2 linked regions of the Telluria mixta genome follow. The protein of the gene in region 1 binds, or shares a complex with, the protein of each later gene. Links are inferred from orthologs where the notes say so. Each region holds a gene or a part of one and is shown on either strand. Other genes may lie near its edges.

Region 1 (3,280 bases):
TGTCGGAGTGGAAGGTCTTCACGAAGATCCTGCTGCCCGCGGTGCTGCCGTACATGCTGACCGGCGTGCGCCTGGCCATCGGCACGGCGTGGCTGGTGATCGTCGCGGCCGAGATGCTGACCGGCGGCGTGGGCATCGGCTTCTGGGTGTGGGACGAGTGGAACAACCTGAACGTGCCGCACATCCTCATCGCCATCGTCGTCATCGGCGTGGTCGGGCTGGTGCTGGAACAGGCGCTGGTCGCACTGGCCCGCGCCGTCACTTACGAAGAGAGTGGATCATGAGCGAACCGAAATTCATCGAAGTCCAGCAGGTCGAGATGCTGTTCGACACCCGCAAGGGCCGCTTCCACGCGCTCACCGACGTCAACCTGAAGGTGGCGCGCGGCGAGTTCATCACGCTGATCGGCCACTCCGGCTGCGGCAAGTCGACCTTGCTGAACCTGCTGGCGGGCCTGACGCGCGCCACCGAGGGTGTGCTGATCTGCGCCGGCCGCGAGATCGCCGGACCGGCGCCCGAGCGCGCGGTCGTGTTCCAGAACCATTCGCTGCTGCCGTGGCTGACCTGCTTCGAGAACGTCTACCTGGCCGTCGAGCGCGTGTTCGGCGCCCGCGAAGGGAAGGACAAGCTGCGCGCACGCACGGCCGACGCGCTGGCGCTGGTGGGCCTGACGCATGCGGCGCAGAAGCGGCCCAGTGAGATCTCGGGCGGCATGAAGCAGCGCGTCGGCATCGCCCGCGCGCTGTCGATGGAACCGAAGGTGCTGTTGATGGACGAACCGTTCGGCGCCCTCGATGCGCTGACCCGCGCCCATTTGCAGGACGAGCTGCTGCGCATCGTCGCCCAGACCCAGTCGACGGTCGTGATGGTCACGCACGACGTGGACGAGGCGGTGCTGCTGTCGGACCGCATCGTGATGATGACGAACGGCCCGGCCGCGACGATCGGCGAGATCGTGGACGTGCGCCTGCCGCGGCCGCGCGAACGCGTCGCGCTGGCGCACGATGCGCTGTATAACGAGTATCGGACGCGGGTGCTGGAGTTCCTGTATCACCGGCAGGCGAGGCCGGCGAAGGAAGCCGCCTGAAGGTCAGGCGGGTTCGATCTCGTCCAGCGGCCAGCGCGGACGCACGTTGAATGCGTAGTCGCGCTGTGCCGCGTCCGGATTGCGCTCCAGGCGCATCGCACCGGCGAACGCGATCATCGCGCCGTTGTCCGTGCAGAATTCGAGTTCGGGGTAGTAGACCTTGAAGCGCTTCTTCGCGGCCGCTTCGTTCAGCGACGCGCGCAGCTGGCGGTTCGCGCCCACGCCGCCCGCGATCACGAGGCGCTTGAGGCCCGTGTGCTTCAGCGCCAGCACGCACTTCGCCGTCAGCACGTCGACGATGGCATCGACGAAGCCGCGTGCGATGTTGGCCTTGTCCTGTTCGCAGACGTTGGCAATGTCGGTTGCGCTGTTCTTCACGACGGTCAGCACGGCCGTCTTGAGGCCCGAGAAGCTGAAGTTGAAATCCTTCGAGTGCAGCATCGGGCGCGGGAGTTTATACGCTTCCGGATCGCCGAATTCCGCCAGGCGGGAAATGGCCGGACCGCCCGGATAACCGAGGCCCAGCAGCTTGGCCGATTTGTCGAACGCTTCGCCGGCCGCGTCGTCCAGCGTCTCGCCCAGCAAGGTGTAGCGGCCGACGCCATCCACGCGCATCAGCTGCGTGTGGCCGCCGGAGACGAGGAGGGCGACGAACGGGAATTCCGGCCGCTCGGTCGCGAGCAGCGGCGACAGCAAATGGCCTTCCAGGTGGTGCACGCCCAGCACCGGTTTGTCGAGTGCGAGCGCCAGGCTGCAGGCGACGGACGATCCGACCAGCAGCGCGCCCGCGAGGCCGGGACCCTGCGTGTAGGCGATGGCGTCGATGCGTTCCATCGGCAGGTCGGCCTTCGCCAGCACCTGTTCCAGCAGCGGCAGCGCGCGCCGGATATGGTCGCGCGACGCCAGCTCCGGCACGACGCCGCCGTACTCCTCGTGCATCGCGACCTGCGAGTGCAGTGCGTGGGACAGCAGGCCGCGCTCCGTGTCGTACAGAGCCAGGCCGGTTTCATCGCAGGAGGATTCGACGCCGAGGACAATCATGGGCAAGCAGGAACAGTATGAGGAAGACAAGATCGGCGCGCCGGGGCGGCGCGCAATCTGCCATTGTACCTGCATTGGCCCGCCAGGGCATCACGGCCGCTGCAGCAATTCCTTGTGCGCGCTGCGCAGCATGGCCTCGGTGTCGTCCCAGGCGATGCAGCCGTCGGTGACGGAGCAGCCATACTTCAGCTGCGACAGGTCGCTCGGAATCGGCTGGCTGCCGCTGACGATGTTCGACTCGATCATCACGCCGACGAGCGACTGGTTGCCGTGCCTGATCTGCTGGATCACGTCCGACATGACGAGCGGCTGCAGTTCCGGCTTTTTATAGCTGTTGGCGTGCGAGCAGTCGACGACGAGGTTCGCGGGCAGGCCGGCCTTCTTGAGCGCCTGTTCGGCGATCGCGACCGAGACCGAGTCGTAGTTCGGACGGCCGCCGCCGCCGCGCAGCACGACGTGGCCGTAGGCGTTGCCGCGGGTGCGCACGATCGACACGCCGCCCTGGCCGTTGATGCCCAGGAAGGAGTGCGGGCTGGACGAGGACAGCACGGCGTTGATGGCGATGCTGACGTCGCCGTCGGTGCCGTTCTTGAAGCCGACCGGCGTCGAGAGGCCGGACGACATCTCGCGGTGCGTCTGCGATTCCGTCGTACGCGCGCCGATCGCGGTCCAGGCGATCAGGTCGCCCAGGTATTGCGGCGAGATCGGGTCGAGCGCTTCGGTGGCGGTCGGCAGGCCCAGTTCGCACACGTCGAGCAGGAACTGGCGCGCGCGCTCCATGCCCACGTCGACGCGGAACGAATCGTCCATGAACGGATCGTTGATATAGCCCTTCCAGCCGGTCGTCGTGCGCGGCTTTTCGAAATACACGCGCATCACGAGCACCATCGTGTCTTCGACTTCGGCCTGCAGCGCCTTCAGGCGGCGCGCATAGTCGAGGCCCGCGACCGGGTCGTGGATCGAGCAGGGGCCGACGACGACGAACAGGCGCTTGTCCTTGCGGTCGAGGATGTTGCGCAGGGTCTCGCGGCCCTTCATCACGGTGGTGAAGGCCTTGTCCGTCAGCGGCAGTTTTTTATGCAGCTCGCTCGGCGTCGGCATGGTCGCGAACGAGGTGACGTTGGTGTTTTCGATATCGGGCGTGATCAGCAT
Region 2 (3,091 bases), 4.2 Mb from region 1 along the record:
CGAACAGTGCCTGGTAGGTGTCAGCCTGATCGCGCACGGGCGTTCCTTGCCCTGCACAAGTCGGCCCACGCCAGGGCCTTGTCGGCGCCGCGCCGCAGCAGTTCGCCCGGATGCAAGGTGGCGACGAGATTCACGCTGCCGCCACCCGTTTCCAGCGCGTGGCTGCTGCCGCGCGCGCCTGCCAGCGGTTCCGGCAGCGGCCGGCCCAGCAAGGTGTTGGCAGCGATCTGGCCCAGGGTCAGCACGGTCTCCGCGCCCGTCAGCGCCACCTCGCGTTCGAGGTAGGGACGGCACGCGGCCGCCTCCTGCGGCGTGGGTGCGCGCTCGCCGCCGCTTGCGCTCGTCGGGCGGCACTTGATCAGGTTCGTCACGTAGACGTCGCGCTCGCGGCCCATGCCGACGGCGGCCAGCATGTTGTCTAGCAGCTTGCCCGGATCGCCCGCGAGCGGCACGCGCGCTTTTTCATCGGCGGCCGTCGTGGCGCCCGCCGCTACGACCCAGCGCGCCTGCTTCGCCCCCGTGCCCGGCACCGGCGCGCGGCCTTCGCGGCACGCGCTGCAGCGGCGGCACGCGGCGATGGCGATGGCCAGCTGGTCCCAGTCCATGGCCGCGATTTCTTCCGGCGTTGCGTCGCTCGGCAACGCGGCGTCGTCCCACGCGGAATCGTGGTCGGCCGGCGGCGCCAGTGCGGACACGGATTGCGCGACGGGTTGCAGCGGCGTCGGTCCGGGCGGACGAGGTCCCGCCGGCGCGGGCCGTGGCGGCGGCGCGACCGGCGCAGGCGGCGGGGCGGCCGGCGCGGCGACCGGCGCCAGTGCGGATGCCGACTGCGCTACCGGCTGCAGCGGCGTCGGTTCCGCGACGACGGCCACGTCCGGCTCGGCGATCGCAGGCTCAGGTGCCGGCGCCGTGCGCAACTGCCACAGCGGGCCGAGCCCCATCTCGTTCAGGAAGATGGCGTCGCGTTCGCTGACACCGTTCATAACACATACCTCATCACGATCGCATCCTCGCGCCGTCCTTCGTGCGCGGGATAATAGCCCTTGCGGCGGCCGATCTCTTCATAGCCGTACTGCCGGTACACGTCGAGTGCGCGCGTGTTCGACGGCCGCACCTCGAGCAGGATCGACGCCATGCGCTGCGCACGCGACCTGGCCGCGATGCGGTCGAGCAGATAGCGCCCGACGCCGCGCCCGTGCAGCGGCGCCGCGACGGCCACGTCGAGCAGGTGCGCCTCGTCCACCGCATACATCAACAGGAAATACCCGGCCAGCGCGCCGGCCGGCGCGCGCAGCACCCAGGCGTCGTAGCCGCTCGCGAGCGAATCCATGAAATTCGCGCGGCTCCACGGATGCGGGAACACGCTGCATTCGAGGGCATGCACCTCGTCGACGTCGCCCACGACCATCGGGCGCAGTTCCAGGTGCGACACATCCGTCATCGCGCGTCCGCCTTGGCCGCGTTGATGGCCTGGCGTTCGGCACTCGTGTACGCGACCTTGTTGCGCAGGTACAGCGGCTGCGCCTCGTCGGCCGGCACCGCGCGGCCCGCCGCCAGTGCGGCCACGCCCAGCACCGCGAATTCGCGCGCATGCGGCAGGATGTCGCTATGCGCGCCGGCCGCAAAAGGCGCGTTCGCGAAGGCTTCCGGATACGCCGCAAAGCCATTGCCGCACGCGACCAGGCCATCGACCGCTTCCGGCGCGACGGCGCCCGGCGCGCTCAGCGCGGGCGCACGCACGGTCTCCCACGCGCCGGTCCAGCGGTACTGCGCCCAATAGACTTCGCCCATGCGCGCATCCAGCACGGCGAGAACGTCGGTCGCGCCCGTGCGTGCGCGGCACGCCTCGGCCATCGCTTCCAGGGTCACGAGCGGCAGCACGGGTTTGCGCGCACCGAATGCGAGTCCTTGCGCCACGCCGCATGCCGTGCGCACGCCCGTGAACGAGCCCGGACCGGCGCCGAACGCGATCGCGTCGCAGTCGGCCAGCGCGATGCCGGCGTCGCGCAGCAGTTCCTGCACCATCGGCAGGACGGACTGCGAATGCGTGCGCACGCCGGACGATTCGCGGGTCAATACGGGGGTGTCCGCGCCGTCCGCGCTGTTCAATAACGCGCAGGACGCCAGCTCGGACGAGGTTTCGATGGCGAGGATGATAGGCATGGCGTATTGTAACCCGGCGGCCCGGCCAGCCAAAAGCGCGGAACCGTTGTAGAATCGCGCCCATGTCCAGTCTGACCCTCGAGCCCGATACCCGCGACCAGGTCGCCGCCGCCCTCCACGGCGACGGCTGGATCGTCGCCTGCCTGTGCGCCGCCTGGTGCGGCACCTGCTCGTCCTACCGCGCCGCGTTCGACGGCCTGGCCGCGCGCCATCCCGACAAGACCTTCGTCTGGATCGACGTGGAAGACCAGGCCGACGTCGTCGGCGACCTCGACGTCGAGAATTTCCCGACCTTGCTCGTACAGCGCAGTGATACCGTCGCGTTCTTCGGCACGATGCTGCCGGATCCGAAGGTGGCCGACCGGCTGATCCAGGCCCAGGCGGAGCTGAGCAGCGCCGAACTCGCACGCCAGGCATCGTCCACGCCGGAGCGGCAGACATGGCAGCGCGAATGCAACCTGCGCACCCTCATCGCCGGCGCAGGCGACTGATCACGCCAGACGCAAAGGCAGGCTGCGCAGCCGCTGCCCCGTCAACTTGAACACGGCATTCGCGACGGCCGGCGCGACAGGCGGCACGGCCGGTTCGCCCATGCCCTCCGGCGGTTCCGCACTCGGCACGATGATGGTTTCCACCTCGGGCGCCTGCGCCATCCGCAGCACGGGGTAATCGCCGAAATTCGCCTGCTGCGGCTGGCCATCCCTGAACGTGATCTCTCCCGCCAGCGCGGCGGACAGCCCGAACACGACGCTCGACTCGACCTGCTGCGCGACGATGTTCGGATTCACGACGAGGCCGCAATCGACGGCGCACACGACACGGTGCACGCGAATCTCCTTGTCCTCGACCGACACTTCCGCCACCTGCGCGACCACCGTGCCGAACGACTGGTGCACGGCGACGCCGTGCGCGCGGCCTTCCACCGGCG

What was found.
Region 2: the proteins of tsaD (region 1) and tsaB are in contact, whole or in part, in a solved structure (PDB 4WQ4), measured with the Escherichia coli proteins. The link is inferred for Telluria mixta from one-to-one orthologs.

What each region holds. Positions count from the first base shown.
Region 1 is NZ_CP119520.1:2,958,952-2,962,231, forward strand. The notes cover bases 110-3,074. They hold tsaD (tRNA (adenosine(37)-N6)-threonylcarbamoyltransferase complex transferase subunit TsaD), read right to left. Parts: upstream 2,129-3,074; coding sequence 1,091-2,128; downstream 110-1,090. Other genes in these bases: ntrB (nitrate ABC transporter permease), read left to right, coding at 110-284; P0M04_RS13295 (ABC transporter ATP-binding protein), read left to right, coding at 281-1,087; P0M04_RS13305 (3-deoxy-7-phosphoheptulonate synthase), read right to left, coding at 2,219-3,074. Also shown: more of ntrB, read left to right, coding at 1-109; more of P0M04_RS13305, read right to left, coding at 3,075-3,277.
Region 2 is NZ_CP119520.1:7,115,781-7,118,871, forward strand. What follows is about bases 301-3,076. They hold tsaB (tRNA (adenosine(37)-N6)-threonylcarbamoyltransferase complex dimerization subunit type 1 TsaB), read right to left. Parts: upstream 2,164-3,076; coding sequence 1,438-2,163; downstream 301-1,437. Other genes in these bases: P0M04_RS31270 (uracil-DNA glycosylase), read right to left, coding at 301-983; rimI (ribosomal protein S18-alanine N-acetyltransferase), read right to left, coding at 980-1,441; P0M04_RS31285 (thioredoxin family protein), read left to right, coding at 2,226-2,654; P0M04_RS31290 (xanthine dehydrogenase family protein molybdopterin-binding subunit), read right to left, coding at 2,655-3,076. In the rest of the region: P0M04_RS31265 (DUF1853 family protein), read right to left, coding at 1-37; more of P0M04_RS31270, read right to left, coding at 21-300; more of P0M04_RS31290, read right to left, coding at 3,077-3,091. UniProt on the Escherichia coli protein: Required for the formation of a threonylcarbamoyl group on adenosine at position 37 (t(6)A37) in tRNAs that read codons beginning with adenine.